2 linked regions of the Cryptosporangium arvum DSM 44712 genome follow. The protein of the gene in region 1 interacts with the protein of each later gene in a pairwise test. Links are inferred from orthologs where the notes say so. Each region holds a gene or a part of one and is shown on either strand. Other genes may lie near its edges.

Region 1 (15,008 bases):
CCATCGCCACCGTGGTGGTGGACTTCCCCGGGATCTTCGAGGCGTCATCGACGTCGATCGCGGCGGCAGTCATCACCGCCTCGGTCGTGAGCGGACGGATCTCCGAAACCGACCCGACGAGCGTGGTCTTGCCCACGCCGAACCCGCCCGCGATGACGATCTTGGCCGAGGTGGCGCGGCTCGCCGTCACCCGCGGCGGGCGGCCGGGGCTAGAGCTTCCGAAGTCCACTGAGCACCCTTTCCAGCAGATACGTTCCGAGCTGGTCGTCGAGCCTGCCGGGCTCGTGCACATCCAGCATTCCGGCCTCGGCCATGTCGCCGACGATCACTCGGGCAACCCCGAGAGGTGTGCCAAGATACGCCGCGATTTCCGCCAGCGACTGCACTTGCTGGCAGAGCTCCACGATCCTCTGCCACTCGTGCCGGGCAGATCCGGCCTCGCGGTCACCACGTGCGGTGGCCGTGACCAGTGCCTCCATCGCGATGTCGACCCGGGATCTGGTTCGCCCCCCGGTCATCGCGTACGGGCGCACCAGCGGCCCGCTTTGATCGACGTACTCGGTACTCATCGCGCGACGTCTCCTGTCGTCCCTCAGCGCGGAAGGCTGGCGTGGAGTTCAGAGCGTAGGGCAGGCGTGAGCACCTGTCCCACTCGCTCCACGAGCAGTGCCATCTCGTACCCGACCTGACCGATGTCACACGCACGCGATGCGAGAACGGCCAGGGAAGATCCGTCGCTGATGGACATGACCAACAGGAAGCCGGTGTCCATCTCGACGACGGTCTGGCTGACGCTGCCGCCCTCGAAGCAGAGCGCCGCGCCATGGGTAAGGCTCACCAGGCCGGAGGCGATGGCTGCCAGCTGGTCGGCCCGGTCCCGAGGCAGGCCGTCGGAGACCGCCAACAGCAGTCCGTCGGCGGACACGGCCACGGCGTGGGCGATGCCGGGGACGCGGTTGGCGAAGTTCGCCACCAGCCAGTTGAGGTTCTGGGCATCGTGGCTCAGCGAGCTCACATCTCCTCCTGCGTTTCAGGTGAGCCGGCAAGGGTCGTACCGGTCGGGGACGGGCGCCCGGCCTGACGCCCTTGCTCAAGACCGCTGCGGTAGCTGGACAGAACGCCCCGCACCGCCTCGGGAGACCGGTGGGAAGTCGGGCGAGAAGCTTTCTTCGCCGCCGTTTCCACACGGCCCGGCACGAAGTGTGCCATCGGAACACGCTTCGGTAGACCCGTCTTGGTGGTACTGCTGGGAGCCGCTTCGGCGACTGCCTGCGCAGCGCGCCATCCGGCGTCCGCCGGAGACTCCCATGCGGCCGTGGCGGGCTGGCGTGCAGCACCGACGCTGACCGGCTCTTCCTGCCGTTCCATGCCACTGGGGGTGGCCGGCTCGTCCGCGTTGCTGCCGTTGGTCCCGTTGCTGCCGTTGCTCCCGTTCGGGCGCGGGCGGCTCCAGGCGGCGGTTGCGTTCTGGGCGAAGGGCACCTCGCCGCCGACCACCGGAGAGACCGGCGCTTCGGGGAGGCGAGTGGTTTCGGGTGCCTGCTTCTCTTCCGGCTCCTCCGGCGCGGTGCTCCGGGCGGCGCCGGGAGCCTCCGGCACCCGCGGCGGCGACCACGAGGAGCCGTTGTTGCTGCTGCCGTTGCGCGGCGCCGCGGTGGTGCGTGACCGGAACCACTCCGACTCGATCGCGTCGAAGATCGGGAGCGGCATCTCGATCGTCGGGTCCGAGTTCGGCGGGTCCGACGGGCCGGCGCGGAAGATCTTCTGCGCGCCGGTCGCGTTCGACCGGTCCGACGAGGCCTCGCGTCGCAGCGCGGCCATCGCGTCGGCGGCGGAACCGCCACCGGCCCGGCTCGGCGAGGTCGGTGCGGCCTCGGGAGCCTTCTGCGCCGGAGCCTGAGCGGCCTGGGCGGCCGGGGCCGGCGGCGCGGCCGGGCTGGTCGGCGCCAGCGGACCGGTCGGCGCGATCGGCCGGGTCTGCTGCTGCGGCACCTGCGCCTCGCGGCTCGCGAACGGGTCGCGGACCGGCAGCGGCGTCGGGCCGCCCGGCGTCGGGCCGGCGGGCTTCGGAGAAGGCGCCGGGAAGCCCGGCTGGGTGGTCGCGGCGTTCGGCGAGGACTGCTCGTCGGCGACCGGACGCGGGATCCCGCCCGTGCTCCAGGTGAGGTCGGGCTCGCGGGCCTCGTTCGGCGCGGTCTCCGGTCGGAGGTCGCCGAGGATGCTGTGCGTCCCGGTGGCCGCGGCGGCGGCCGGGTCACGGATGATCGGCACCGGCCGCGTGGGCTCCGACCAGCTGGGGTCGGGCTGCTCCTCGACCGCACCCGGAGCCGTGAACGGCGGCTGGGCCGGCGTCGGCGTGGTGGGTGCGAACGGGAAGCCCTGCGCTCCGCTGTCGTCACGCTCGTCGCGCCGGGGCAGCGGCTCCGGGGTCACCGGGCCGAACAGGTCCCGGGCGCTCGGCTGGCCGTGCGACGGCGGGCCGTACTGCTCGCGCTGGTTGTCCTGCTCCTCGGCGTCCTGCCGGACCCCGCCGAACGGCGGCGCGCTGCGCTGCGCCCACGGGTCGGACGCGTTCTGCTCCGCGGCCGGAGCGAACGGCTGCTCGGGCTGCTGGTGCTGAGGCTGCTGGTGCTGGCCCGGCTGGCCGAACGAGGGCTGGTTGCCGCCGAACGGCGTCGGGGGCAGCTGCGGGGCACCGCCGAACGGCGGCTGGCCGGGCGTCGGGGCGCCGAAGTTGCCGGTGGGCGCGTAGTGGGCGTTCGCGGCCGGCAGCGCGGGCTGCTCGCCGGTGCGGTCGACCCGCTCCGACGTGACTCGCTCGACCGGACGGTCGCCGTGCTCGTCGCTCTCCGCGGCCGGCAGCGGCGCCGGGACGACGGGCTGGTCGCCGTGGAGAACACCGGACGGAAGCGTGACGATCGCGAGGACACCGCCACCGGACGCGTCCCGCAGCATGACCTTGACGCCGTGGCGGGAGGCCAGGCGGCCGACCACGAACAGGCCCATCATGCGGGAGACCGCGATGTCGAAGACCGGCGGCTTGGCCAGGCGCTCGTTGAACTCCGCGAGCTGCTCGCGGCTCATTCCGATGCCCTGGTCCTCGATCTCGATGATCACGTGGTCACCGACCCGGCGGGAGTCGACGACGACGTCGGTACGCGGGGAGGAGAACGACGTCGCGTTCTCCAGGATCTCGGCGACCAGGTGGACGAGGTCGTTCACGGCCGCGGCCGAGATCTCCACCGAGTCGTCGATCGATCCGAGCTTGACCCGGGTGTACTGCTCCACCTCGGCGGTGGCGGCCCGGAGGACGTCGACGAGCGGTGCGGGGCGGGTCCACCGGCGACCGGCGTCGGCACCGGCGAGGACCAGGAGGTTCTCGTCGTTCCGCCGCATTCGGGTGGCGAGGTGGTCGAGCTTGAACAGCTCGGAGAGGCGGTCGGGGTCGCGCTCGCCCTGCTCCAGGCCGTCGATCAGGCGGATCAGGCGGTCGACCAGGAGCTGCGAGCGGCGGGAGAGGTTGACGAACATCGTCGAAACGCTCTGCCGCAGCTGCGCCTGCTCGGACGCGACCCGGACGGCCTCGAGGTGGACCGCGTTGAACGCCTGGGCCACCTGGCCGATCTCGTCGCCGGAACGGATGTCCAGCGTGCGGGCCCTGGTCTCGGCGCTCGCCTGGGCGGCGGTCTGCTGGTCGGCGTCCTGCAGCCTGCGGACGACCTCGGGCAGCGACTGGTAGGCCACCTCGAGGGCCGAGGACCGCAGCCGGACCAGCGGGCGGACCATCGAACGGGCGACGGCCAGCGAGACCAGCAGAGCGATGACCAGGGCGGCGAGCGCCACCGTGATGACGATGATCGTCTTGCGGATCGCGTCGTCGCGGAAGTTGGCGGCGGCCTGGACGGCGTCGGCGCTCAGCTTCTCTTCGACGTTACGGAGCACCGAGTCGATCTGGGTGCTGTCGGCGACCCACTGCGTCTGCGTCGTATTGATCTCGGCGCCGATCGACGTCTTACGGATTCGGGAGGCCGCCGATCGGTACGGGCCTTCCTGGCTGACCGTGTCGTTACGGGCACCGCGCTGGGTCGGCGTCGCGGTCTCGCCGAACTCCGTGTTGAACGTCTCCTGCTCGGTGGCCGCCTGCGTGACTTCCTTGAACGACTCGTTCGTGAACTTCTTGTCCTGGTCGACGAGGACGTCGAGGACGAGCACCTGTTCCCGGCCGATCGACTCCTTGTACCGGGAGAAGACCGACACGGCGGCGAGCTGGTCGGAGAGGTCACGGTCGTCGGCGGCACCGGCGAGCCGGTCACCGATCTTCAGGAGGTCGCCGATCAGCGTCTCGTACTTCTGCGCGGCGAGGTTGACCGTCACGCCGCCGTTGCGGGCCTGGTTGAGCAGGTTGTTGCGCCCGTTGACCAGCGTGGTCGAGCCGCGGGTGACGCTCTGCAGTTCGCTCTGGATCGGCGCTTTCGTGTCGGCGTCGAGACGACCGGCCTCGGCCAGGAACTGGCGGAGGGTGGCGTCGGTCGTCGTGCCGGCCTCGATGAAGCGGCGAAGCGGCGGGTGCGTCTTCCCCTCGCCGGGGTTCGCGACGTAATAGGCGGCCGCGGACCGCTCCAGCTGGAGATCGTTGACGAGCGTCGAAGCCTGGCTGCCGAGGCGCGCGAGCTGCTGCACCTGCTGTGCCGATTGGGCCTCGTCCGTAACGATGTACGTCAGGATGCCGGCGAATAAGAACATCGCCATCAACGGGACCAAGGTGATGAGAACGACCTTGACCCGGATGGGAGCGTTACCGAGGAAGCGCTGACTGCGGGTCAGAGGCCGGTTGACCGGCTGCTCGGGGCCCGAGTTACTCCGGTCCTCGGAGGGCGTTCCGGCGTTCGGGACCCGCCTGACCGGCCCCTCTGAGGTGGCGGCCGGACGTAAGCCCTTGAGGGACGTGGGCACGACTCCTCCGTCTACTGTCGCTACTGGCGAAACGCGCCCCCGCGGCCGGTGAGTAATTCTCACCCACCGGCGGTGTTCGCTGTGGCATTGCACCACGATCCAGACGAGGTGGAAAGCGCGACGGTTCGCAGTGGGGCCAGATGTCCCGCAATGACCTGATACCGGGTGAGAATCTCGTCTACCCGGCGTTGCGGAATCCTCCGAACGTGGGAGGTGGCGCGCATGTGGTCACACCAGTCACAGGCATTCGTGACATTCCGTGATGTCTTGACGGAAGGCGACCTGACGATGGCGCGACGTGACGAGTCTCCCACGAGTGGTCAATCGGATACCACCCGGGGTGCCTGGCCGCAAAAACGGGCTGCGACCGCCGGTACCCTGGGCACGGAACTCTGCCTGGTGGGTGCGTCCTGCCGGGCCGTACGGAAGGAGCGACGTGGGACTCGTCGTACAGAAGTACGGCGGCTCCTCGGTCGCCGACGCTGAGCGGATCAAGCGGGTAGCGGAGCGCATCGTCGCTACCCGGAAAGCCGGCAGCGACGTCGTGGTCGTGGTCTCCGCGATGGGTGACACCACTGACGAGTTGCTCGACCTGGCCGGCCAGGTCGCCCCGGTTCCCCCGGGGCGCGAGCTCGACATGCTGCTGACGGCGGGTGAGCGCATCTCGATGGCGCTGCTCGCGATGGCGATCCACTCGCTCGGGTACGAGGCCCGTTCGTTCACCGGCTCACAAGCCGGTGTGCTCACCACCGCGCGGCACGGCGCCGCGCGCATCATCGACGTGACGCCCGGACGGATCCAGGGCGCGGTCGACGAGGGCGCGATCGCCATCGTCGCCGGGTTCCAGGGCGTCGCCCAGGACACCAAGGACATCACGACGTTGGGCCGCGGTGGTTCCGACACCACGGCGGTCGCGCTCGCCGCGGCGCTGAAAGCCGACGTCTGCGAGATCTACACGGACGTGGACGGCGTCTACACCGCGGATCCGCGGATCGTGAAGAACGCCAAGAAGCTCGAGACCGTCGTGTACGAGGAGATGCTGGAGCTCGCCGCCTGCGGCGCGAAGATCCTGCACCTCCGGTCGGTGGAGTACGCCAGGCGTTACGACATCCCGATTCACGTCCGCTCGTCGTATTCGAACAAGCCCGGCACGATCGTGGCCGGGTCGATGGAGGACCCTTCCGTGGAGCAGGCGATCATCTCCGGCGTCGCGCACGACCGGAGCGAAGCGAAGATCACCGTCGTGGGCGTACCCGACCAGCCCGGTATCGCCGCGTCGATCCTGCGCACGGTGGCCGACGCCGAGATCAACATCGACATGGTGGTGCAGAACATCTCGGCCGCCGCGACCGCGCGCACCGACATCTCGTTCACGCTGCCGAAGGCCGACGGCCCGGCGGCGATGGCCGCGCTGCAGAAGGTGCAGCCCACGATCGGCTTCGACCGGCTCATCTTCGACGAGCACATCGGCAAGGTCTCGGTCGTCGGCGCCGGCATGCGGTCGCACCCCGGCGTCATCGCCTCCTTCTGTGAGGCGCTGGCCAAGGTCGGCGTCAACATCGAGATCATCTCGACGTCGGAGATCCGCATCTCCGCGGTCTGCCGTGACACGGACCTGGACGCCGCGGTGCGCGCCGTGCACGAGGCGTTCGAGCTCGGCACCGACGAGGAAGCCACTGTCTATGCGGGGAGCGGACGATGAGCCGGAAGCCCACCCTCGCCGTCGTCGGAGCCACCGGTGCGGTCGGCACCGTGATGCTGTCGATCCTGTCCGAGCGCGCCGACGTCTGGGGAGAGATCCGGCTCGTCGCCTCGAAGCGGTCGGCCGGCAAGCGCCTCGTCGTCCGGGGTGAAGAGGTAGAAGTACGCCTGCTCGAGCCGTCGGTGTTCGACGGCGTCGACGTGGCGATGTTCGACGTTCCGGACGAGGTGTCCGCGCAGTGGGCGCCGATCGCGGTTTCGCGCGGCGCGGTGGCGGTCGACAACTCCGGCGCGTTCCGGATGGACCCCGACGTGCCGCTCGTCGTGCCCGAGGTCAACGGGGCCGCGGCGGCCAACCGGCCGAAGGGCATCATCGCCAACCCCAACTGCACCACGCTGACGATGATGGACGCGCTCGGCGCGCTGCACGCGAAGTGGCAGCTCACCGAGCTGGTCGTGGCGTCGTACCAGGCGGCGTCCGGGGCCGGGCAGCCCGGCGTCGACCGGCTTCACGACGAGCTCGGCGTGGTCGGCGGCCGGCGTGACCTCGGCGTTCGCGCCGGTGACGTGCGTGCGGCGCTGGCCGAGAAGCTCGGTGACCAGGCGTCCCCGTTCCCGGCCCCGCTGGCGCTCAACGTCGTTCCGTGGGCCGGGTCGCTCAAGGACGGCGGCTGGAGCAGCGAGGAGCTCAAGGTCCGCAACGAGTCGCGGAAGATCCTCGACATCCCTGACCTGCGCGTCTCGGCGACCTGCGTGCGGGTTCCGGTCGTGACGACCCACTCGCTCGCGGTGCACGCCACGTTCGCGTCGCCGGTCACCGTGGACGAGGCGCACGAGGCGCTGGCCGAGGCGCCGAACGTCGTCGTCGTCGACGACCCGGCGAAGGGCGAGTTCCCGACGCCGGCCGACACCGTGGGTGCGGACCCGACGTTCATCGGCCGGATCCGGCAGGCGCTGGACTTCCCGAACACGCTTGATCTGTTCATCACCGGCGACAACCTGCGTAAGGGTGCCGCCCTGAACACCGCGCAGATCGCCGAGCTGATCGCGGCCGAGCTCAGCTGATGCCCGTGGTGAGCGTCGACGTCACGGGGTCGGCGCTCACCAAAGCCGGATGAATGCGCATAGTCCGATCGCGGGTGGTTAGTCCACCTCTGTGCCCAAAACCGCGTTGATAGTGATCGACATGATCACCCCGTACGACTACCCGGACGCCGACCGGCTGCTGGCGTCGGCCGAGCAGGTCGTACCCGCGATCTCGACGCTCATCGAGCGCGCGGACGTGCCGGTGATCTACGTCAACGACAACTTCGGGTCGTGGACGTCGAACCGTGACTTGATCTATCAGTCGGCGCTCGACGGCAAGGCGCCGCACCTCGTCGAGCCGCTCCGGCCGGGAGACGAGACGATGTTCGTGGTGAAGGCGCGGCACTCGATCTTCTTCCAGACGCCCCTGGAGTACCTGCTGGGGTCGCTCGACGTGACCCGGCTGGTGATGACCGGGCAGGTCACCGAGCAGTGCGTGCTCTACTCCGCGCTCGACGCCCACATCCGGCACCACGAGGTCGTCATCCCGAAGGACGCGGTGGCCTGCATCCACCCGCACCTCGCCGAGGCGGCGCTGGAGATGATGGAGCTGAACATGGGTGCGCAGGTGTGCAGCGCCGAGGACGTGCGACTTCGCACGTAATAAATAGGTGGCGCGGGCCGGTAACGTCATTCCCGTGATCAGCTGACGAGCACCCACGCCGCGTGACTACTCCGCGGTCCGTCGTCCACCGTGCTCAGCTGACCGTCTCCTTTTTCGTCGCTGGGCACCCCTCTGTTCGGAGGTCGCCACATGCGTGCACTGTCTACCAACGAGCCCTCGGAGCCCGGGCTGAGCCGGGCCGAACGCCGGGCCGCAGCCAAGGGTCGGAAGGGCTCCGTCGAGTCGCCGCGGGCCGTGGAGCTGCCCGGCCGCGGCAAGAACGTCGTTCACGACCGCAGCCGCTACGCGATCCGTCGCCGCGGCTGACTTCACGCGCGCCGGCCGTCCTGCCCCCTCCCGCAGGACGGCCGGCGCAGTCTCAGACGGACTCGATGAGCGCCGAGACCAGGACGGCCAGCACGAGCGCCGTCCACATGAGCACCCGAACCACACCGGCCAATGCGCCGAGCGCCGTCGCCGCCACCCGGGCCGCGGTCACGACGACGACCGCGGCGACGGCAGCGGCTCCCGCCACGGCCCCCGCGGCCCCGGTGACGAGCCAGGGAGCCACGTCGGCGCCGGACGAGTCGGCAGGTGCGCAGCCGGACAGCACCACCAGCACGATGACCGTCGCGAAGAGAACCGCGAACACGCGAGATCCGCGCTTCGGCCCGGCGACCGCGACGATGAGGATCGCGAACACGATGAGCAGCCAGCCGGCGACCTCGTGGGCGATCGCCACCGCGCTCGCGGCGACGAGTTCGGCGGCCTTCGGAATCCGTAGCCGGGCATCCGTAAAAATGCTTACCTTGAGCATGGTGGGTCACCCCCATGAAGGCACTGCGGTGCCGGCGGAGATGACCCCGCCAGCAGGGAACACGGACACCCCTGGCCTTCGCGCCAACGGACAGCCGGGGGTGTTCGTTCACAAGTACGCCGTATGCCGCGCCGTTGCGGCGACCGACCGATTCGAGATGTGTTCGAAGAGTCGTGTCGTCTCGGCCTCCCAGGGGCCGCGGAAACAGGGACTACGTCGTCGAGCGCCGACGAGAGTCGGGCCAGCGTAGGCGCGGGCCGTCAGCTGAAACCAGAAGCTGACGTCGCCTGGCAATTGCCAATTAAGCCGGGACGATCCGCTGGTGTCAGCCGGAGCGTCGGGCCGGGTTCGAGCCCGGACGAGAATCATTTGCGGCGACGCTGCCGCAGAGAGCGGGACTAATCGTCTTATGCGGACGAATTCGGCCGGCACGTGCGCCTCAACGGTGTCGGGAGTCCCACGGCTAGCCCCCTTCGCTCACCTGACGCTCCCGCACCGGGCGGGACGTCGCCGAATACCGTTACTAACGAGTAGAGCATTCAGCTGAACGGCTGACAATAGCTGAAGCTATTGTACCCACAATATTTAGGTTGATCGGTGACGGGTGTGAACAATGAGGCTTATGGGGCGGTAAGGAGGGCTCGTGGATCGGCCTTGCGGGCTGCTCTATCGTCAGGGGGTAACTAAACTTCTCTACTTCAGTGAAGAAGGCTGAACATGTCAGCCCAGGGTCAGGACTCGGTGTCGCCACCGGTGCGTCTCGCGCGCAAGCTGCGTGACCTCCGGCGATCCGGGCTGGGGCGGCGCTTGACGCAGGAGCAGCTCGGCCAGTTGCTCGGCGGCGCCGAGCCACTCAGCGCACCGCTGATCTCGTCCTGGGAGCGGGACACCCAGCCGACGGTGCCGCCGGAAGGCCGGGTGCGCGCCTACGCCAGGGTGTTCGCGACCCAGCGCTCGCTGAGCGAGGGAATCGTCGAGGAGGACGATCTCTCCGAAGTGGAGAAAGAGCACCTCTACGAACTGGAGAGCGAGCTCGTCGGGCTGCGCGCGGCGGCGATCGGCGCGGCGGAGGCCGACTCCCCGTCCGCGGGAGCGGCGGTCGCGGAGCCACCCATCGGTCGAGCGGTCGGCTACGGCACCTGGCACTTCGGGGATCAGCGCCCGGTCGTCATCGTCGCTAGTGAGCTGCCGGTCGATGAGCGGCCGGGGTACGCCAGTTCGTCCAGTCCCGACTACGTCGAACTGTTCCGCTACGCGGACCTGGATTCGATGGTCGAGGCGTATGGGCACATCCGGGCCGCCAATCCGCAGAACAACCGGGTCCGCTTCCGTCCGGCGAGCGCGCTGACGCGAGACGACTTCGCCAGCCACCTCGTCCTCCTGGGCGGCGTCGACTGGAATCCGGTCACTCGCGACCTGCTCCGCCGGATGCACCTGCCGGTCCGCCAGGTGTCGGCCGACAACCGGGTCCAGGACGCGTACTTCGAGGTCGTCGAGGGTGACCGTCGACGTCAGTTCCGTCCGCAGGTCATCGCCGACCAGGGCGCGGCCGAGCTCATCGAAGACGTCGCGCTGTTCTACCGCGGGCCGAGCCCGCTCAACCGCCGTCGCACCGTGACGATCTGCAACGCCATGTTCGGGCGGGGCACGCTCGGCGCCGTGCGAGCGCTCACCGACGCCTGGTTCCGCGATCGGAACGAGAGTTACCTGGCTGAGCGCTTCGGGGACGCCGAGGAGTTCCTGCTGCTCATCCGGGTGCCGGTCTTCGCCGGGAACACCCTGACCCCGGACTGGACGCTGGAAGAGAATCGGCTCTTCGAGTGGTCACGCACGGCGGGCCAAACGCGGTGACGGCGCGGAACAGTTGGGTTTCCCCCCATCACCACGGGTCGCACCGCGACCTGTTGCGGCCGGTCCGAGTCTCCGCGCCGAGCAACGCGCACGTCGACATGATCGCGGTTCCGACCAGCAGGCCGGTCTCCTATCTCGCGCACGCGGTCCGGCTGGCGGAACGACTGGACTGCACGTTGTTGGTGCTTGCCAGTGGCAAGTGCTCGGCGTCCGAAGTCGTGCGACGCTACGGCGCTCGTCTCGACGACCGGCTGATCGTGATCGACGTCCCGATCGGTTACGCGCAGAGCGAGCCGATGTTCCGCTTCCGCGCCGACGCCGTGGCGCCCGAGGTCACGACGCGCCCCAGCGACACCAGCGTGAAGCGCAACCTCGCGCTGGTGCTGGCCAAGTCGCTCGGCGTCCGCGCGCTGTTCTTCCTGGACGACGACATCATCGTGCCGGACTGGGTCGACGTCTGCCGGGCCGCGGCGGTGATGGGGCGCGGCCACCGGGCAGCCGGGTTGTTCGTCGACGGATATCCCGACAACTCGGTGGTGTGTCACGCCAACCGGCTGACGGGCGGCCAGCAGGACACGTTCGTCGGCGGCGGGGCGTTGATGGTCGACGCGCAGCAGGCGACCGGGTTCTTTCCGAACGTCTACAACGAGGACTGGTTCTTCCTGCTCGACAGCGCCGCGGACCGGGCCGTCGCCACGACCGGCACTGCGGTGCAGCGGCCGTACGACCCGTTCCACAGCCCGCACCGCGCCCGCGGGGAGGAGTTCGGCGACGTCCTCGCCGAAGGTCTGTTCTGGCGCCTCGACCTGGGTGACTCCGTCCGCGGTGCCGATGCCGCCTTCTGGAAGCGGGCGTTGGACCGACGGCTCCACTTCATCGACGAGGTGCAGGAGCGGGTCGGCCGCATGCGTGACGCACCCTCGCTGCGATGGCGAATCGAGGCGTCTCTCGAGGCCGCGACGCTGGCCCATCACACGTTCACACCCTCGATCTGTGCGCACTACCTCGAGAGCTGGCTGCACGACCGGAAGGGCTGGAACAGGCGGCTGGCGCGCATGCCGTTCGGCCGCCCGCTCGGAGAGTTGCTCGCTTCGCTGCACCTGACGCTCGCCGGCACGGCCGACCCAGGTATGCGCACGATTCCGGCCCCGACCGTCGTCATGAGCCCGGATCCCCAGCCGCTCGCCGACTCGCACGGTGAACCGCTGTGGGGGCTGCGCAGTCCGCTGACGGTGGCAGCGGCCGGGCGGCGAGCGAGCGTTCCGAGCGTCGACAGCTCACTCACCGCCTGACCGGAGCTCAGCCGGGCACCTTGTCCAGGAAGCCGTAGACGCGGCGGACGCGGCCGTCCGCGAACACCGCCACGTCGAACCCGACCACGAGCGCTTCGCCTCCGGCCGGGCCCAGCTCCCACTGGAAGCGCGCCTGCTCGTGATGGGCGTCCACCGGGCCGGCGAGCCGGAAGACCAGGCCCGGGAACTGGCTCTGCACCGCACCGATCGTGGCGTCGATGGCGTCGCGCCCCTCGGCCACTGCGAGCGGGTCCGTGTACAGAGCGTCGTCCGACCACACCGCGTCGATCTCGGCGCGGCGGCGCTCGGCGTCGGTTTCGTTCCAGGTTTTGAGGTATCGAGTGACGAGTTGTTCGATGTCGCTCACGGGGCGTGCTCCCTGTTGGCGGGGGATCCGACACCAAAATCCTGGCTCGACCTGGCCTTCGCGTCGATTACCTACGAGGTAAGCGGACGGCCCACGGTTCAAACCCCCGGAATCCGCCCTGAACCATTCACGACGGTGAACCGTGTTGGTCGCATTAGTACCGAGCCCGCACGGAACCCGATACCGAGGAGGCCGGATGACTACTCCCCGTCACCGTCGTTCCCCCACTGCCCGCCGACGGAACATCACGATCTCGTCCGTCGTGGCGGGTGCCGTCGCCGCCGCGTTAGCCGCGTTCATGGCCACGGCGCCAACCGCTGGGGCGTCCGACAAGACTGGGACTGACGCGGCCCGACCGGCGGTCGAAGCCGCGGACACCGGCCCCGGCGCGTACACCGCGGAGATCCGGAAGCTGGCGGTCAGCGCTCTCGCGGCCCAACTCGGCATCTCCGAACAGGACGCGGCCGCACGACTGGACCAACTGGACAAGCGCACCAGAACCGCGGCGTCGCTGCAGAACTCGCTGGGTGACAGCGGTGCCGGCACCTGGATCAGCAAGACGACCGGTGAGCTGATGGTCGGTGTCACCGACCAGAAGGCCGCCGACGCGGTCGAGGCCGCCGGCGCGACGCCGAAGCTGGTCAGCCGCGACCTGAACGACCTGCAGCAGGTCAAGACCCAGCTCGACGCGATCGGGCGCATCCCCGGAACGTCGTGGGCGATCGACCCGTCGAACAACGCGGTGACCGTGCAGGTCTCCCGCAAGGCCGCCGCCGACCCGCGGGCCGACGCGTGGCTGGACAAGCTCGCAGGCTACGGCGACGCGGTGAACGTGCAGCGCACCACGGCTGCTTTCGCCACGCACGCCTTCTTCGGCGGGCAGGCGATCGAGGCCGAGGGCGGTGCCGGCCGGTGCTCCTCGGCGTTCAACGCGACGAGCGGCCAGAACGCGTTCATCATCACCGCGGGGCACTGCACGGCCGCGATCGACACCTGGACCGACGGCCAGGAGGTCATCGGTCAGTCCGCGCTGACCCAGTTCCCCGGCAACGACTACGGCGTCATCCGCGTCGACGACGCCCAGGCGCTCGACCCGCAGCCGGCGGTGATCAACCAGGACCAGGCCCAGCCGATCACCGGAACCGACCAGGTCCCGGTCGGTTCCCCGGTCTGCAAGACCGGTTCGACGACGGGCACCACCTGCGGCGTCGTGCTGGCGTTCGACACCACGGTCGTCTACCCCGAGGGCGCGGTACAGGGCCTCATCCAGACCGACGTCTGCAGCCAGCCCGGTGATAGCGGCGGCTCGCTGTTCGCCGGTGACCAGGGTCAGGGCATCGTCTCCGGCGGTTCGATCGGTGACTGCGAGACCCCCGGCTTCGTCTCGTTCTTCCAGCCGATCAACGAGGTACTGGAAGACACGGGCTTGCAGCTCATCCAGTAGTTTCACCAGCATGACCCGTCGGCCCGCAGTAGGAGAACTGCTGCGTGGCTGGCGGGAGCGGCGGCGGCTCACCCAGCTGAGCCTGTCGCTGCAGGCCGACGTCTCGGCCCGGCACCTGAGCTTCATCGAGACCGGTCGGTCGCGGCCGACCAGCGAGATGATCCTGCGGCTCTGCGACGAGCTGGACGTCCCGTTGCGCGAGCGCAACGCACTCCTGCTGGCCGGTGGGTACGCACCCGCGTTCCCCGACCACGGTCTCGACGATCCGTCGCTCGACGCCGTACGCAGCGCGCTGCGGCAGGTGCTCGAAGGACACGAGCCGCACCCGGCGGTGGTGATCGACAAGAACTGGAACCTCGTCGAGGCCAACAGCGGGCTCGCTCTCTTCGCCGATTCGGTCGAACCCTCGCTGCTGGAACCCCCGATCAACGTGCTCCGGCTGAGCTTGCACCCCGGCGGCATGGCGCCGCGGGTCGTCAACCTCGGCGAATGGCGAGCGCACCTGCTCACCCGGCTGGAGCGGCAGGTCGCCGGGACCGGTGACCGGGCCGCGGCCGAGCTGCTCGCGGAGCTGACCGCCTACCCCGGCGGCCTCGACCGCGAGGCGGAGCCCCAGCCGCACGACGTCGTCGTGCCGCTGCGGTACCGGCACCAGGAGCACGAACTGTCGTTCCTGAGCATGACCGCGGTGTTCGGCACCCCGCTCGACGTCACGGTCGCGGAACTCGCGATCGAGTCGTTCTACCCGGCCGACGCGGCTACCGCGAAGTTTCTGCGGTCTCTCTGACCTCGGCGCCGACGAAACGCCGCGCCCCGGCCAGCAGGCCGAACACGACCTGCGGAATCAACAGCACGATCAGCAGCCCCACCGGAACCGACCACGAGTCGGTGAC
Region 2 (14,884 bases), 4.6 Mb from region 1 along the record:
CCGGCGGCGCCGGCGAGCAACAGGAACGTGCCCGGGCGACGGCGGGCGAACGATCGCACGTCGGCCAGGATCGCGTCCGGCCCCTTCTCGTCGAGGTAGTCGGCGAACGTCCGCGCGTACGTGGAGGCACGCTGCGAGAGCTCGTTGGTCAGCGCGGACTGGCCGCCACCGGACCCGAACTCGTCGCCGGTCGTGCGGAGCGCGTCGACCAGGCGGCGGCGCTGCGAGTCGACCTGGGTGTTCACCTCGTCACGGGTCGTCCGGAGCAGGTCGCCGGCCTGGGCCTTGGCCTCGGCGGCCACATGCGACGCCTCCGAACCGGCCGTCTGCGCCACCTGGGCGCCGGACTCCTTAGCGCTCTGCGCGAGCGCCGAGCCTTCGTGCTGCGCCGAGCCCGCGGCCTCGCGGGCACGGTCCGTCGTGCTGGGTGTGCTCGTCATCGTTACCCCTGGGGGCGTTCGGGGGATGGGGTCACCGCTGGGGTGTCCTCAGACGATCGGAGCAAACCTGTCGCGCTCGGTAATCAATTGAGTATCCAGAGTGTCAGGTTCAGGGCAGCGGCGTAGCCCACCCACAGCAGGTACGGCACCAGCAGGAGTCCGGCGAGCCGCGAGATCCGGACGAACACCACCGCGTTGGCCGCGATGACCAGCCAGAGAATCGTGATCTCGGCGAACGCCGCCCCGGGCTGTTCGAACGCGAAGAACAGCCACGACCAGGCCGCGTTGAGCACGAGCTGGCCGGCGTAGAGCCCGAACGGCAGCGGACGCGGCCCCACCCGTCGCCAGGCCAGCCAGCCGGCCACGCCGATCATCGTGTAGAGCACCGTCCACACCGGGCCGAAGAGCCCGCTCGGCGGAGCCCAGGCCGGCCGGTCGAGCCCGGTGTAGTACGTTCCGGCGTCCGCGCTGGCCACGCCGCCGATCGCCGCCGCCGCGAACGCCGCCAGCAGGAAACCGGCCAGGGCCACCGCGGCCGGGACACGACGATGACGCTGACGAGCGGAAGTGGCGGCCATGCGTGGAAGATAACCCCATGGTCACCGATCAACCCATCACCAACTGGGCCGGAAATGTCGTTTTTTCGACCCGGACGCTGCACCGCCCCACCAGCGTCGACCAGGTCCGTGAGGTGGTCGCGGACGCCGAGCACCTCCGGGTGCTCGGCACCGGGCACTCGTTCAGCGCGGTCGCCGACAGCGACCGGGCGCTGCTCACCGTGGCCGACCTCCCGCGCCGCATCGAGATCGACGCCGAGCGGCGCTCGGTGACGGTCAGCGCGGGCACGCGGTTCGGTGAGCTCGCCCAGGTGCTCGACCCCGCCGGGTGGGCGCTGCACAACCTCGGCTCGCTGCCGCACATCAGCATCGGCGGCGCGGTGGCCACCGGCACCCACGGGTCGGGCGCCACGAACGGCTGCCTGGCGTCGGCGGTGAACGCGATCGAGCTGGTCACGCCGAGCGGCGAGCTGGTGCACCTCGCGCGCGGCGACGAGAACTTCGACGGGTCGGTCGTCACGCTCGGCTCGATCGGCGTCGTCACCGCGCTCGGCCTGGACATCCAGCCGCGCTACGAGGTCGAGCAGCGCGTCTACGACCGCATGTTCCTCCCGGCGCTGCGGGTCAACCTGCGCGACGTGCTGACCGCGGCGTACAGCGTCAGCGTGTTCCTGACCTGGCGGCGGCCGTTCGCCGAGCAGGTCTGGGTCAAGCACCGCACCGACGCCGGGGAGTGGCCGCACGGGCGGGACTGGCTCGGTGCCACGCTCGCGCCCGGCCAGCGCAACCCGGTTCCCGGTCAGGACCCGGGCTTCGCGACCCAGCAGGGCGGCGCCCCCGGGCCCTGGCACACCCGGTTGCCGCACTTCCGGCTGGAGTTCACGCCGAGCGCCGGTGAGGAGCTGCAGACCGAGTACCTGCTGCCGATCGAGAACGCGGTCCCGGCGCTCGACGTGCTCAGCGCTCTCGCCGACCGGCTCGCCCCGAACCTCTACGTCTGCGAGCTGCGGACGGTCGCCGCCGACGAGCTGTGGCTGTCGGAGGCCTACCGGCAGGACAGCATCGCGCTGCACTTCACCTGGCGGCCCGATCCGGAGGCGGCCCGGCCGGTCGTCACCGCGCTGGAGGAGGGGCTGGCCCCGCTGGGCGCGCGCCCGCACTGGGGCAAGGTCTTCTCGATGGAGCCCGCGGACGTGGCGGCCCGGTACCCGCGCTTCGCCGACGCACAGGCGCTGATCCGCCGGTACGACCCGGACGGCAAGTTCCGCAACGCGTTCACCGAGCGCTACCTGGACCAGGTCTAGACCTGTTCGGCGGCCTGCTGGCGGTCGATCCGGGCCAGCACGACCTGCGCGGCCTCGTCGTCGAGGGTGCGGGCGATCACCGAGATCGAGAGCGCCTCGCGCTGCCGGTCGAACCGGTCGAGCGTGGCCGGGTCGGTGGGGGTCGCCACCTCGCCGCGCACCAGCCGGCCGCCCCGGACCCGCCGCCGGGGCCGGCCGTCGCGACGGCGGCGGCCGGGCCGGGCGTCGTCGGGGAGCGACGGCACGGTGCCGGCCTCCGCGTCGGCCGCGATCCGCTCGGCCAGCGCGAGCTGCTCCAGCGCGACGCGGTCCTCCTCGCTGGTGTCGATCCGGAGCCTGCGGGCCAGCAGCGCGAGCGTCGGGCCCTGCACCAGAAGCGTGCCGAACACCACGAAGTAGGCCAGGAACTGCAGCGTGTCGCGGTGCGGGAACGGCGCGCCGTCCTCGGTGAGCAGCGGGATGCCGCCGGCGGCGCCGAGCGTCACGATGCCGCGCATCCCGGTCCAGGACAGCAGCGTCTGCTCTTTCCAGCCGAGCGCCTCGGGGATCTCCGGTGCCCGCCCGCGCCGCTCGGCGACCTGCTGCAGGCGCTCGTCCCAGCGCTTGCGGAACAGCGGGTCCTGCAACCGCCGTTGCAACGACTGGTTGGCCAGCAGCCGTCGCCCGAAGACGACCGCTACCCAGGCGAACCGGACCGCGATGACGACGACCAGCAGCACGACGCCGGTGAGCAGGGTGCGCCCCAGCGGCTCCCCGGACTCGCGCAGGTCATCGATGACGAACTTCATCTGCAGGCCGGTGTAGGCGAAGACGAACGACTCCAGCAGCGCGCCGAGTACCGGCCAGACCTCGCGCTCGGTCATCCGGGTCCGGAACCCCAGGCGTTCACGCCTGCGGTTGCCGTACTCGGACTCGACCGCGACGTTGAACCCGGCCACGACGACCGCGAGCACCCCGGACGCGTGCGCCTCCTCGGCCGCCAGGTACGCGGCGAACGGCACGACCAGCCCGACCGCGGTGCCGAGCGTCGGGTCGTCGAGCCGGCGGCGGATCGCGGTGGCGAGGTTGCCCAGCGCGAAGCCGATCAGGACCCCGACCAGCGCGGACCACGCGAACAGCAGCGCCCCGTTGTCGATGAACGTCTCCTCGCCGCCGGTGGCCGCGAGCGCGATGCTGAACAGGGTGAGCGCCATCGCGTCGTTCACCAGGCTCTCGCCGGTGAGGATCGCGGTGACCCGCCGGGTCAGGCCGAGCTCCTGGCCGTGGGCGGTGATCGTCACCGTGTCCGGCGGCGCGACGATCGCGGCCAGCAGCAGCGCGACGCTCGCGCCGAGCGCGGGCATCATCAGGTCCACCGCGATCCGGGACAGCCACGCGGTGAGCAGCACGAGCACGACGCCCAGGCCGAGGATCGCGCGCAGGTTGCGCAGGAAACTGAAGAACGAGAACTCCAGCGCCGCGGCGTAGAGCAGCGGCGGTACGACCAGCCCCAGGATCAGCTCCGGGTCGAGCTCCAGCCGGGGGAGCCCGGGGACGAACGACACCGCGGCCGCCGCGATCAGGATCAGCAGGCCGGGCTGGGCGTTGACGCGACGCCCGAACGCCGAGATCGCGATAGCTCCCAGAGCCAGCAGAACGAGCAGGATTCCGGCGTTCACGCCGGGCAGCCTAGCGACGCTCGTGCCGGGGGCCCCGGCTAGGCTGCCAGCGTGGCGGAGAAAAAGACCCGCGGACGCCTCCTGCTGATCGCGCTGCTGGCCGTGGGCCTGCTCGCCGCGGTCGGCACGCTGAGCGCGGCCTGGGTCGGCCGGGACGAACCCGCCGCGACGGTCACCGCGTCGCCGACCGCCGGGGTCACCACCGCGGCCCCGACGCCGATGACCAGCGAGGAGGCCCGGGCCGAGTTCTACCGGCAGCACCCGCGGGCGACCGGCTGGTGGCAGTGGGTGCTGATCGGCGGTCTGCTGGCCGCGCTCGCGGTCATCGCGGGGTTGTTGCTCACCCGACCCAGAACCGAGAAGTAACCTCCGTTTTCATGACCGCTAACGCGCGTTCCGGACCCCCGAGGGACAAGCCTCCCGCTCCGGCACCGCCCCCGCCTCCGGCCTGGCGCCGCTACCTCATCCCGATCGGCGTCGCACTCACGTTGTTCCTGCTGTTCTTCCCGTTCGGACGCATGGGCGTGAAGACGGTCGAGTACGGCACGCTCAGCGACCAGATCGCCGCCAAGCGCGTCGACACGCTCGAACTGCGTGCCGACGGCACGATCACCGGCACGTACCGCGCGAACTTCGACGACGGCGCCGACTTCACCTCGCACTACCCGACCGGCCTCAACGGCCCGGACGACGCGTTCCTCGCCGCGGTGAAGGACCCCGACGTCGTGCCGCACTTCACCGCCACCGGCGCCAGCAGCTCGTTCTGGGGCATCCTGCTCTCGCTCGCCCCGCTGCTGCTGTTCATCGCGTACTTCTGGTGGATCGGGCGGCAGGCCCGCAAGGGCGCCCAGCTCGGTGGCCTCGGCGGCATGTTCGGCGGGGTCGGGCGGTCCACCGCGAAGGTGATCGACTCCGAGCGTCCGGACACCACGTTCGCCGACGTCGCCGGGTACGAGGGCGTGAAACGGGACGTCACCGAGGTCGTCGACTTCCTCAAGCAGCCCGACAAGTACGCCGCGGCCGGTGCCGTCGGGCCGAAGGGCATCCTGATGGCCGGGCCGCCCGGCACCGGCAAGACGCTGCTGGCCCGCGCGGTCGCGGGCGAGGCCGCGGTGCCGTTCTTCGCGGTCACCGGCTCCTCGTTCGTCGAGCTGTTCGTCGGCGTCGGCGCGTCCCGCGTGCGTGACCTGTTCGCCGACGCGCGCAAGCGGGCGCCGTCGATCATCTTCATCGACGAGATCGACGCGATCGGCCAGCGCCGCAACACCGGCGGCTTCGCCAGCAACGACGAGCGCGAGCAGACGCTCAACCAGCTGCTGGCCGAGATGGACGGGTTCGACCCGTCGACCGGTGTCGTGGTGATCGCGGCGACCAACCGGCCCGAGACGCTCGACCCGGCGCTGCTGCGGCCCGGGCGGTTCGACCGGCAGGTGGCGGTGCCGCTGCCGAACCAGGCCGAGCGGGAGGCGATCCTCGCCGTGCACGCGCGGGGCAAGAAGCTCGCTCCGGACGTCGATCTGAACGCGACCTCGCGCGCCACCCCGGGGTTCTCCGGCGCGGATCTCGCGAACCTGCTCAACGAGGCGGCGATCGTGGCGGTGCGCGACGGGCGGGCCGAGGTGCGGGCGGCCGACCTCTCGCAGGCCCGCGACCGGGTGCTGCTCGGCCAGCGTCTCGGGTCGAACTTCCTGCTGCCGAACGAGAAGCAGAGCGTCGCCGTGCACGAGTCCGGGCACGCGCTCGTCGCGGCGCTCTCCCCGGCCGCGGACCCGGTCGACAAGGTCACGATCCTGCCGAGCGGGATGGCGCTCGGCGTCACCGAGCAGCTGCCCGAGGCCGAGCGTCACCTGTACTCGCAGTTGCAGCTGACGACGACGCTGTCGGTGCAGCTCGGCGGACGGGCGGCTGAGCTGGTGGTGTTCGGGGAGGGCTCGACCGGGGCGTCGAACGACCTCGCGAAGGCCACCGAGCTGGCGACGCGGATGGTGCGCGAGTTCGGGCTCTCGCCGAAGCTCGGCCCGGTCGGGTACGCCAGCGACCAGCCCCAGTACCTCGGGGTCGGCGGGCCGGACCGCGCGTACAGCGAGGAGACCCAGCGCGTGGTCGACGAGGAGGTCGCCCGGCTGCTGCGCGAGGCCGAGAGCCGCGCGATCGACCTGCTGACCCGCCACCGCGCCGCGCTCGACGAGTTGAGCGGCGCCCTGCTCGAGCACGAGACCGTGGACGGGCGCACCGTCCACGAGATCGCCGACCGGGCGCAGGCCGCGGACCCGGCGGCCTGAGCCCGGAGGCCACCGGGGTCCGGGCCCCGGTGGCCTCAGGCGTAGTCGTCCCAGGCGGGCAGGGGCTCGCCCGCGATCGAGGCCACGAGCCGGTCGAGGTACCAGCGCCAGCCGGTCTCGATGTCCCCGGCCGGCGTCCCGGCGGTGAGGCGCTGCTCGAACACCAGCGTGGTGCCGGAGCCGCGCCCGCTGAGCGTCACGGCCAGGTGCCAGACGCCCCCGTCGTAGGACGGCATGTCGACGATCAGCCGGTGCGGGGGTGAGCACTCGACGATCTCCACCGTCTCCGGCTTGCCCTCCTCACCGCCGGCGTCGAGCTCGCCGGTCGACGTGAACTCGACCGTGCCGCCGGTACCGCCGGTGCCCTCGTAGCGGCCGATCCAGCGGGCCAGCCGGTCGGATTCGGTGATCGCGGCCCACACGTCCTCGATCGGGTCGGGGAACGCGCGGTGGAGCACGATCGTCTCGGTGCCGTCGTCGTTGCGCCGCACCTCACCCTGCGGACCGGTGACCATCGCCGACCTCCTTGTTCCCGCGCCGCCCTCGGCGCAACTCGGTCTCCAACGCGTCCAGGCGTTCGGCCGGGGACGGTCTCCGTGCGGGCGTGACCCGGCGCAGCCAGGCGTCGACCTCGGCGAGCGGCGCGGCGGCCAGGTGGTACACCCGCTCCTGCCCGCGGACCTCGGACGACGCGAGCCCGGCGTCACGCAGCACGCGCAGGTGCCTGCTCACCGCCGGCCGGCTGATCGCGAAGCGCGCCGCGATCGCCCCGGCCGTGGCCGCGCCCTCGCGCAGCCCGGCCAGGATCTCGCGGCGCACCGGATCGGCCAGCGCCTCCCAGACGGACACGGGGTGAGCGTAACAGATCGCTTATATAAGCAAAGCGCTACGGGTTGTGCGTCGATTGTCCGGGTATCCGGCGCCGCATGGCGACAGTGCGACTGCGGCGCAGCGATCTCTCGAAACCCGGCTACACCCGCCGGCGCTCGGGCACCGGCTTCCGGTTCCTGGACCCCGACGGGCGCCCGCTGCCCGCCGACGAGCGCGCGCGGGTCAAGGCGCTGGTGATCCCGCCGGCCTGGCGCGACGTCTGGATCTCGCCCCACGCCAACGGCCACATCCAGGCCGTGGGCACCGACGACGCCGGGCGGCGCCAGTACCGCTACCACGACGTCTGGCGGGAGAAGCGCGACGAGGCCAAGCACGACCGCGTGCTGGAGGTCGCCCGCCGCCTGCCGAAGCTGCGCCGCACCGTGGCCCGGCACCTCGACCACCGGGAACTCGACCGGCAGCGCGTGCTCGCGGCCGGCGTGCGCCTGCTCGAGCTGGGCCTGTTCCGCATCGGCGGCGAGGTGTACGCGGCGGAGAACGGCAGCTTCGGCCTCACGACGATCCGCAAGAAGCACGTCGCGCTGCAGCGGGGCACGATCCAGTTCCGCTACCCGGCCAAGAGCGGGATCGAGCGCACGATCGAGGTCCGCGACGACGCCGTGCGCCGCGTCGTGATGGCGTTGCGGCGACACCAGGACGACGAGGACGACCTGCTCGCCTACCGCAGCGGCGGGCGCTGGTACGACGTCAAGAGCGAGGACGTCAACGACTACCTGCGCGAGAACGCCGGGGTCACGCTCAGCGCCAAGGACTTCCGGACCTGGCACGCGACCGTGCTGATGGCGGTCGAGCTCGCGCTCGCCGGCGACCCGCCCGACGCCGAGCGGGCCCGCAACAAGGTCGTGCGGGCCGCGGTCGAGGACGTGTCGGACTACCTCGGCAACACCCCGACCGTGGCGCGCGCGTCGTACGTCGACCCGCGGATCATCACCGCCTACGAGCAGGGCCGGTCGATCCGGGCGACGCTGGACCGCCTCGGCCACGACGAGCCCAATGTGCTGGCCGCGCAACCCGCGGTGGAAACCGCGGTGCTACGGGTGCTGGGCGGGAAATAGTCTGGTCGGCGTGCAACCCGAACGAGTCCTGCCGCTTGTCGTCCGTGTCGAGAAGGCGGCGCCGCCGTCCCGCACCGACGCGCTGGAGGCCGCGGCCCGGGCCGTGCTGCTGATGGTGACGACCGACGACCCCCAGTGGCGGGAGGACGTCGACGCGTGGGCGGGCAACCGCATCCGCAAGGTGGTCCGCCGGGCCCGCGGCGCGGAGTGGCGGCGGGCGCTCGCCCTGCCCGGCACCACGGTCACGACCGGCTCGGCCGAGGTGCGTGTCTACCCGCCGATCCCGCTCGACGAGTGGCCCCGCGACCTCGCGCGCCTGCAGGTCAGCGGCACCGAACTCGACGACGCGGCCCCGCCGCCCCCGCCGGCCGCCGGCACCCCGCTCGTGCTGCTCGCGCCCGACGTCGAGATGACCGCGGGCAAAGCGATGGCCCAGGCCGGGCACGCCGCCCAGCTGGGCCTGTGGTCGCTGGAACCGGCCGTGGCCGCGGCCTGGGCGGCGGACGGCTTCCCCCTCGCGGTGCGGGTGGCGACCGCGCGGCAGTGGGCGGCGGCCGACGGCCCGGTGGTGCACGACGCCGGCTTCACCGAGGTGGCCCCGGGTGCGGCCACGGCGGCGTTCTCCTGGAACCCCGGGGACCGCTCGCTCACCTGACCGCCGCGGACGCCCGGTGGGAGGTCGGTGCCCGGTGGGCGGCCGGCGGGCCGCCCACCGGGCCGGGACTAGTCGCGCGGTGCGCCCTCGGACCACGGGGGCATCTCGTGCGCCTCGATGCGGCGGGTGTTCTCGGCCAGCACCGCCTCGCGGGCGTCGGGCTCGAGCCGGTCGACGTAGAGGATGCCGTTGAGGTGGTCGGTCTCGTGCTGGAGACAGCGGGCGAAGAGCCCGGTGCCGTCCACCCGGATCGGCCGGCCCTCGATGTCCTGGCCGGTCACCGACGCCGTCGCCGGGCGGGCCAGCGGGGAGAACTCCAGCGGTACCGACAGGCAGCCTTCGTCGTCCTTGTCCTCCTCGACGCCCGGTTCCGGCGGCAGCAGCACCGGGTTGACGATCGCTCCGACGTGGTAGAAACCGGTCTCGTCGGGACAGTCGTAGACGAACACCCGCGCGTCCACGCCGATCTGGTTCGCGGCGAGCCCGACCCCCTCCGCGGCGTCCATGCTCTCCAGCATGTCGGCGACGAGCTGTTTCAGCTCGTCGCCGAAGTCCGTGACCTCCTGGCACGGCCGGTGCAGCACCGGGCTGCCGTGTACGGTCACCCGGCGTGGCCGGCCCTCGGGCAGACCGACCTCGGCCGCCCATTCGTCGATGTCGAGTTCATTCGGCACCCCAGCATTATCCCGATGCCGCCGTGAACCCCGGGGTTCACCTCACCGGAACTCATGCGCCTACCCGGCGCGGACCGCGTACCGGTGCATCGTGACGCCCTGGTCGAACGTGCCCTGCTCGAGCAGGTCGAGCTCGACCGTCACGTCGTGGTCGTCGAACAGCGGGCGCCCGGTACCGAGGATCGCCGGGTGGGTGAAGAGCAGCAGCTCGTCCAGCAGCCCGGCCCGGAGCAGCTGCGTGGCGACCGTCGCGCCCCCGACGCCGATCGTGCCCTCGGCGCCCGCCCGGAACGCCGCGAGCTGCTCGATCGCGTCGTCCCCGCCGACGATCCGGGTGTCGTGCCCGGCGGTGCGGCGGGTGCGCGAGACGAGCACCTTGGGCGTGTTGGTCCAGATCTCCCCGTACTCCCGCAGGAAGTCCGGAAGCGACTCGTCGTGGCGGGCCGCGGGCCAGAACTGCTCCATCGTCTCGTAGATGACGCGCCCTTGCACCATCGCGGTCAGCGCCTTCGCCCGCGCGTTGAACTCGCGGTGCAGCGGCTCGCCGATCCGCAGCCAGTCGCCACCCCCGTCGTCGCCGGGCGTCCGCTCGATGCGCAGGTCGAGCGAGACGTTCATCCAGTACGCGAAGCGGGCCGTCATGGCGGCACTCTACGACTAGTTCCGGGGTCGGGTGGGTACGTGGCTCGCGTGGTGCTCCCACGGGAGGAGCGTCCGGAGAGGAGCGTGTGATGACCGAGACTCCGAACGAACCGGCCGTGCACGAGCGCAGCGGCGCCGACGTCGCCGAGGCGGTGGGTGCCGCCGAGCACGACAGCGCCCTGCACGAGACCCACACCCACCCGGAGCGGACGAAGAGCGGCGAGTCCCACGTCGAGCGCTCCCAGGGTGACCCGGCGATGACCGAGCCCCCGTCGGGTGCCGAGACCGAACTGGGCAGCTCAGCCGCCGCGGCCCAGTCGGTCCGCGGCGCCCGCGCGAGCGACCGGATCGCCGCTGACTAGACCTCATCGGTCCGCCCGGCGGTGCCGCCGGGTAGGTGTGGCCCGGCCCGGCTTCGACGTCTCCGGCGCGTCGCGGCCGGGCTTCGGCTTTCCGGCCTGGGCTCTGTCGCCCGGGCCGGGCCTAGGGAGTGCCGGCGCGCAAGGCGTCGATGACGCTCTCGAGGTGGCGGCGGACGGCCCGTTCGGCGCCGCCGGGGCTGCGGGCGCAGATCTCGTCGATGATCGCGAGGTGTTCGGGGAGGGAGACCTGGGGGCGGCCGGGGCGGAGCGCGAGGCGGAACTGGTGGCGGACGTTCTGGGCGCGCAGGCGGGACAGCACCGCGGCGGCGACCGGTTGATCGGCGATCTCGCGGATGCGATCGTGCAGCCGCTGGTTGAGGTGCGAGTACGTGACGACGTCTCCGGTCGTGACGGCCTCGCGCATCGCTTCGCCGAGGTCGCGTAGCTCGGTGATCCCGGCGTCGGTGATGCGCTCGGCGGCCTTGGCGGCGCACAGGCCCTCCACGACCATCCGGACCTCGGTGATCTCGACCGCCTCGGCGGTGCTCACCGCCCGGACCCGGGCGCCCCGGTTGGCGATGCGCTCGACGAGTCCTTCGTGCGCGAGCATCAGCAGCGCGGTGCGTACGGCTCCGCGGCTGGCCGCGTACCGCTCGGAGAGCTCGGCCTCGACGAGCCGCTGCTCGCCGACGAGGTCCCCGGCGAGGATCGCGCTCCGGATCGCGGCCGCCACCCGATCGGCATCGGCCGGTGCCGAGCCCGAGCCGACGTCGGCCGTAACCGGATCCGACACCGCGTCGGCCGTCACGGGCGGGTCCGTCTCCGGCGTCACGTGGTGATCTCCGAGGTCTCGTGTGAACTGCTAGTCACTTTAGGCACGCGCCCAACACCACCCCACCGCGCCCGGCCCCACCCTTGACAACACCTCCGCTCCTCCAGATTGTTAACATTATCGTGCACAACACCGGGAGGAAGCGTGACGCCGCCCTTACCCGTTGTCCTCGCCACCCCGCACCGCGGACCGGCCGCGTGAGAACCGTGATCGTGACCGACGTGCCGCGCCCACCCCGGCCCGCCCTCGAGGCCCTGGCCACCGTCGGGGTCGCGACCGTCCATGAAGCCCAGGGCCGCACCGGCTACCTCGGCCCCGACCTGGTGGCCCGCGTCCCCGGGGCGCACGTCGCCGGGTCGGTCGTCACCGCGGTCTGCTGGCCCGGTGACAACCTCATGATCCACGCGGCCGTCGAGCAGTGCGCCGACGGCGACGTCCTGGTCGTCACCACCACCTCACCCTGCCGCGACGGGCTCTTCGGAGAGCTCCTGGCCACCTCCTTGCGCCGTCGCGGAGTGCGTGGCGCAGTGCTCACCACCGGGGTCCGCGACGTCGCCGCGCTGCGTGCGATGCCGTTCCCGGTCTGGTCGGCGGCGGTCAGCGCCCAGGGCACGGTGAAGGCGACGGCGGGCGCGGTGAACGTCCCGGTCGCCGTCGGCGCCACCCTGATCCACCCCGGCGACGCGCTCGTCGCCGACGACGACGGGGTCGTCGTGGTGCCCCGGGCGGCGGCCGAGACGGTCGTGATCAAGGCCCGGGAGCGGGAAGCCACGGAGGACGCCACCCGCGCGGCGCTGGACGCCGGCGAGCTCGGGCTCGACCGGTACCGGTTGCGGCCGCTCCTGGAGAGGCTGGGCGTCACGTATGAGCGGTACTGACGGTATCCCGTTCCTGCTCCTGCGCGGCGGCACGTCCAAAGGCGTCTACTTCCTCGCCGACGACCTGCCGGCCGACCCCGGCACCCGGGACGACCTGCTCGTGCGGCTGTTCGGCTCGCCGGACGAGCGCCAGGTCGACGGGCTGGGCGGCGGGCATCCGCTCACCAGCAAGGCGGCGGTGGTCAGCCGCAGCACGGACGACCCGGGCGCCGACGTCGACTACCTGTTCCTGCAGGTCGTCCCGGACCGCGCGGCGGTGTCGGCGCGGCAGCCGTGCGGGAACGTCCTCGCCGGCGTCGCGCCGTTCGCGATCGAGCGGGGCCTGGTGGCGGCCGGGCCGGAGACCACGACGGTGCGGATCCGGATGGTGAACACCGGCGGCCTGGCCGTCGCGACCGTGCCCACGCCGGGCGGGCGGGTGCGTTACGCCGGGGACGTCGAGGTCGCCGGGGTCCCGTTCCCCGCCGCCGGGGTGACGCTGCGTTTCGCCGACGCCCCCGGGCCGCTGCTGCCCACCGGCCAGGAGCGCGACGTGCTCGACGGCGTGCCGGTGACGCTGGTGAACAACGGCATGCCGGTCGTCGTGGTCCCGGCCGACGCGCTCGGTCTCGACGGCGACGAGGCGCCGTCCGAACTGGAACGCGACTCCACGCTCCGCCGGAGCCTCGAGCGCCTCCGCACCCGCGCCGGCCTGCGGATGGGACTCGGCGACGTCACCGCGGCCACGGTGCCCAAGCTGGTGCTGGTGTCCCCGCCCCGCGCCGGGGGCACGCTCACGACACGCACGTTCATCCCGCACCGCGTGCATCCCGCGATCGGTGTCCTGATGGGCCTGAGCGTGGCCGCCGCGGTGCGGATGCCCGGGTCGGTGGCGGCCGACGCGGCCGGCCCGGTGTCCGGCGGGCGCGTCCGCCTGGAGCACCCCACCGGCACGTTCGAGGCCGTGAGCACGCCCGACGGGCTCGCGGTGGTCAGCAGCGCCCGCAAGATCGCCGACGGTATCGCCTGGCCCAGGGAGGCATAGATGTTCACCGAGCGGGTCCGCGACGTGGCTCACGTCGGTTCGGTCGAGCTGTTCACGCCGGTGCCGGACGAGAGCCTGGCGTTCTTCGTCGACCTGATGGGCATGAGCGAGACCGGGCGCCGCGGCGACTCGGTCTACCTGCACGCCTGGGACGACTACGAGCGGTTCACGATCAAGCTCACGGCGCGGGACCGGGCCGGGATCGGCCGCACCTACCTGCGAGCGGCCGGTCCGCAGGCGTTGCGGCGCCGGGCCGGTGAGATCCCGGGCCGGTGGGTCGAGGACGAACCGGGCCTCGGCCCGGTCTACCTCTGCCAGGACCCGGACGGACACGAGATCGGCCTGTACTGGGAGACCGAGCGGTTCACGCCGGTGCGGCCGCCGGCGTTGAAGAACCAGGCCGACCGGTTTCCCGGCCGCGGCGCCAACGTGCGGCGGCTCGACCACGTCAACTACCTGGCGGCCGACACCCCGGCCTGCGGCCGGTTCCTCGCCGAGCGGCTCAAGGCCCGCGCCACCGAGCAGATCGTCCGTGACGACGGGGTGCCGGCGGCGATCTGGTACACGGTGTCCGACAAGTCCTACGACCTCGTCTACACCACCGACCGGACCGGGTCGAACGGCCGCCTGCATCACGTCGCGCTGGCCACCGACACCCGCGACGACATCCTCCGGGCCGCGGACGTCTGCCTGGACAACGGAATCCACATCGAGACCGGGCCGCACAAACACGCGATCCAGCAGACGTTCTTCCTCTACGTCTACGAGCCCGGCGGCAACCGCGTCGAGCTGTGCAACGCCGGGGCGCGGCTGGTGCTCGCCCCGGACTGGGAGGTGATCTCGTGGACCCCGGCCGAACGCGCGAAGGGCCAGGCCTGGGGCCTCAAGACGATCGAGTCATTCCATACTCACGGGACGCCGCCGGTCGGGTGAGCCACGCGGTGACGTCGCCGGCGGTCTGGGGCCGGCTGATGAAGTAGCCCTGGGCGGTGTCGCAGCCCCACTGGCGCAGCATGTCCAGCGACCCGGCGTTCTCCACGCCCTCGGCGACCACCGCCATGCCCAGCGCGTGCGCGAGCTGGATGCTCGACCGCACGATCGCCGAGGCCCGCTCCTCGGTCTCCAGGTGCATGACGAACCGCCGGTCCAGTTTCAGCTCACCCGCGACCAGCAGCCGGTGCAGGTGGGCGAGCGTCGAGTGGTCGGTGCCGTAGTCGTCGATCGACACCTTGATGCCGAGCGAATGCAGCTCGCGGACGGTGTGGTGGGCGGGTTCGGAGTTCTCCATCGCGGTGGTCTCGGTGATCTCCAGCGTCAGCGCGGTCGCCGGGAGGCCTCGGTCGCGCAGGATGCCGACGACCAGGTCGGTGAACCCGGCCGACTCCAGATCGGCGGCGGACACGTTGACCGCCACCGACAGCTTCAGGTTGGCCCGGCGCCACGCCACGCACTGGTCCATCGCCTGCACCAGCACGTTGTGCGTCAGCTCGGGCATCGCGCCGATCTCGTCGACGATCGGCAGGAACGCGTCGGGGTAGAGCAGGCCGTGGACCGGGTGCTGCCAGCGCACCAGCGCCTCCACCGCGCTCACCGCGTCGGTCTGCAGATCGAGCTTGGGCTGATAGTGCAG

Evidence for each region.
Region 2: the proteins of CRYAR_RS01095 (region 1) and def interact in binary tests that used the Escherichia coli proteins (3 or more experiments, as listed by UniProt). The link is inferred for Cryptosporangium arvum DSM 44712 from one-to-one orthologs.

What each region holds. Positions count from the first base shown.
Region 1 is NZ_KK073874.1:218,757-233,764, forward strand. The notes cover bases 5,686-8,685. They hold CRYAR_RS01095 (aspartate-semialdehyde dehydrogenase), read left to right. Parts: upstream 5,686-6,651; coding sequence 6,652-7,719; downstream 7,720-8,685. Other genes in these bases: CRYAR_RS01090 (aspartate kinase), read left to right, coding at 5,686-6,655; CRYAR_RS01100 (cysteine hydrolase family protein), read left to right, coding at 7,811-8,344; CRYAR_RS46675 (hypothetical protein), read left to right, coding at 8,495-8,671. Outside these bases: CRYAR_RS01070 (GTP-binding protein), read right to left, coding at 1-229; CRYAR_RS01075 (DUF742 domain-containing protein), read right to left, coding at 210-569; CRYAR_RS01080 (roadblock/LC7 domain-containing protein), read right to left, coding at 593-1,015; CRYAR_RS01085 (sensor histidine kinase), read right to left, coding at 1,012-4,749; more of CRYAR_RS01090, read left to right, coding at 5,390-5,685; CRYAR_RS01105 (hypothetical protein), read right to left, coding at 8,724-9,161; CRYAR_RS01110 (helix-turn-helix domain-containing protein), read left to right, coding at 9,879-11,012; CRYAR_RS42480 (hypothetical protein), read left to right, coding at 11,066-12,304; CRYAR_RS01120 (nuclear transport factor 2 family protein), read right to left, coding at 12,312-12,671; CRYAR_RS01125 (S1 family peptidase), read left to right, coding at 12,868-14,115; CRYAR_RS01130 (helix-turn-helix domain-containing protein), read left to right, coding at 14,126-14,902; CRYAR_RS01135 (CynX/NimT family MFS transporter), read right to left, coding at 14,874-15,008.
Region 2 is NZ_KK073874.1:4,861,649-4,876,532, reverse strand. Bases 7,714-10,589 are described here. They hold def (peptide deformylase), read right to left. Parts: upstream 9,517-10,589; coding sequence 8,911-9,516; downstream 7,714-8,910. Other genes in these bases: CRYAR_RS21890 (hypothetical protein), read left to right, coding at 10,248-10,520; CRYAR_RS21895 (dihydrofolate reductase family protein), read right to left, coding at 9,577-10,158; CRYAR_RS21905 (aminoacyl-tRNA hydrolase), read left to right, coding at 8,198-8,842; CRYAR_RS21910 (DNA topoisomerase IB), read left to right, coding at 7,714-8,187. Outside these bases: CRYAR_RS21950 (F0F1 ATP synthase subunit B family protein), read right to left, coding at 1-440; CRYAR_RS21945 (TspO/MBR family protein), read right to left, coding at 524-1,018; CRYAR_RS21940 (FAD-binding protein), read left to right, coding at 1,036-2,301; CRYAR_RS21935 (cation:proton antiporter), read right to left, coding at 2,298-3,959; CRYAR_RS48150 (hypothetical protein), read left to right, coding at 4,011-4,325; ATP-dependent zinc metalloprotease FtsH, read left to right, coding at 4,337-6,241; CRYAR_RS21920 (SRPBCC domain-containing protein), read right to left, coding at 6,277-6,756; CRYAR_RS21915 (metalloregulator ArsR/SmtB family transcription factor), read right to left, coding at 6,734-7,090; more of CRYAR_RS21910, read left to right, coding at 7,168-7,713; CRYAR_RS21885 (FCD domain-containing protein), read right to left, coding at 10,642-11,253; CRYAR_RS21880 (4-carboxy-4-hydroxy-2-oxoadipate aldolase/oxaloacetate decarboxylase), read left to right, coding at 11,550-12,230; CRYAR_RS21875 (PrpF domain-containing protein), read left to right, coding at 12,217-13,254; CRYAR_RS21870 (VOC family protein), read left to right, coding at 13,255-14,187; CRYAR_RS21865 (putative bifunctional diguanylate cyclase/phosphodiesterase), read right to left, coding at 14,138-14,884. UniProt on the Escherichia coli protein: Removes the formyl group from the N-terminal Met of newly synthesized proteins. Requires at least a dipeptide for an efficient rate of reaction. N-terminal L-methionine is a prerequisite for activity but the enzyme has broad specificity at other positions.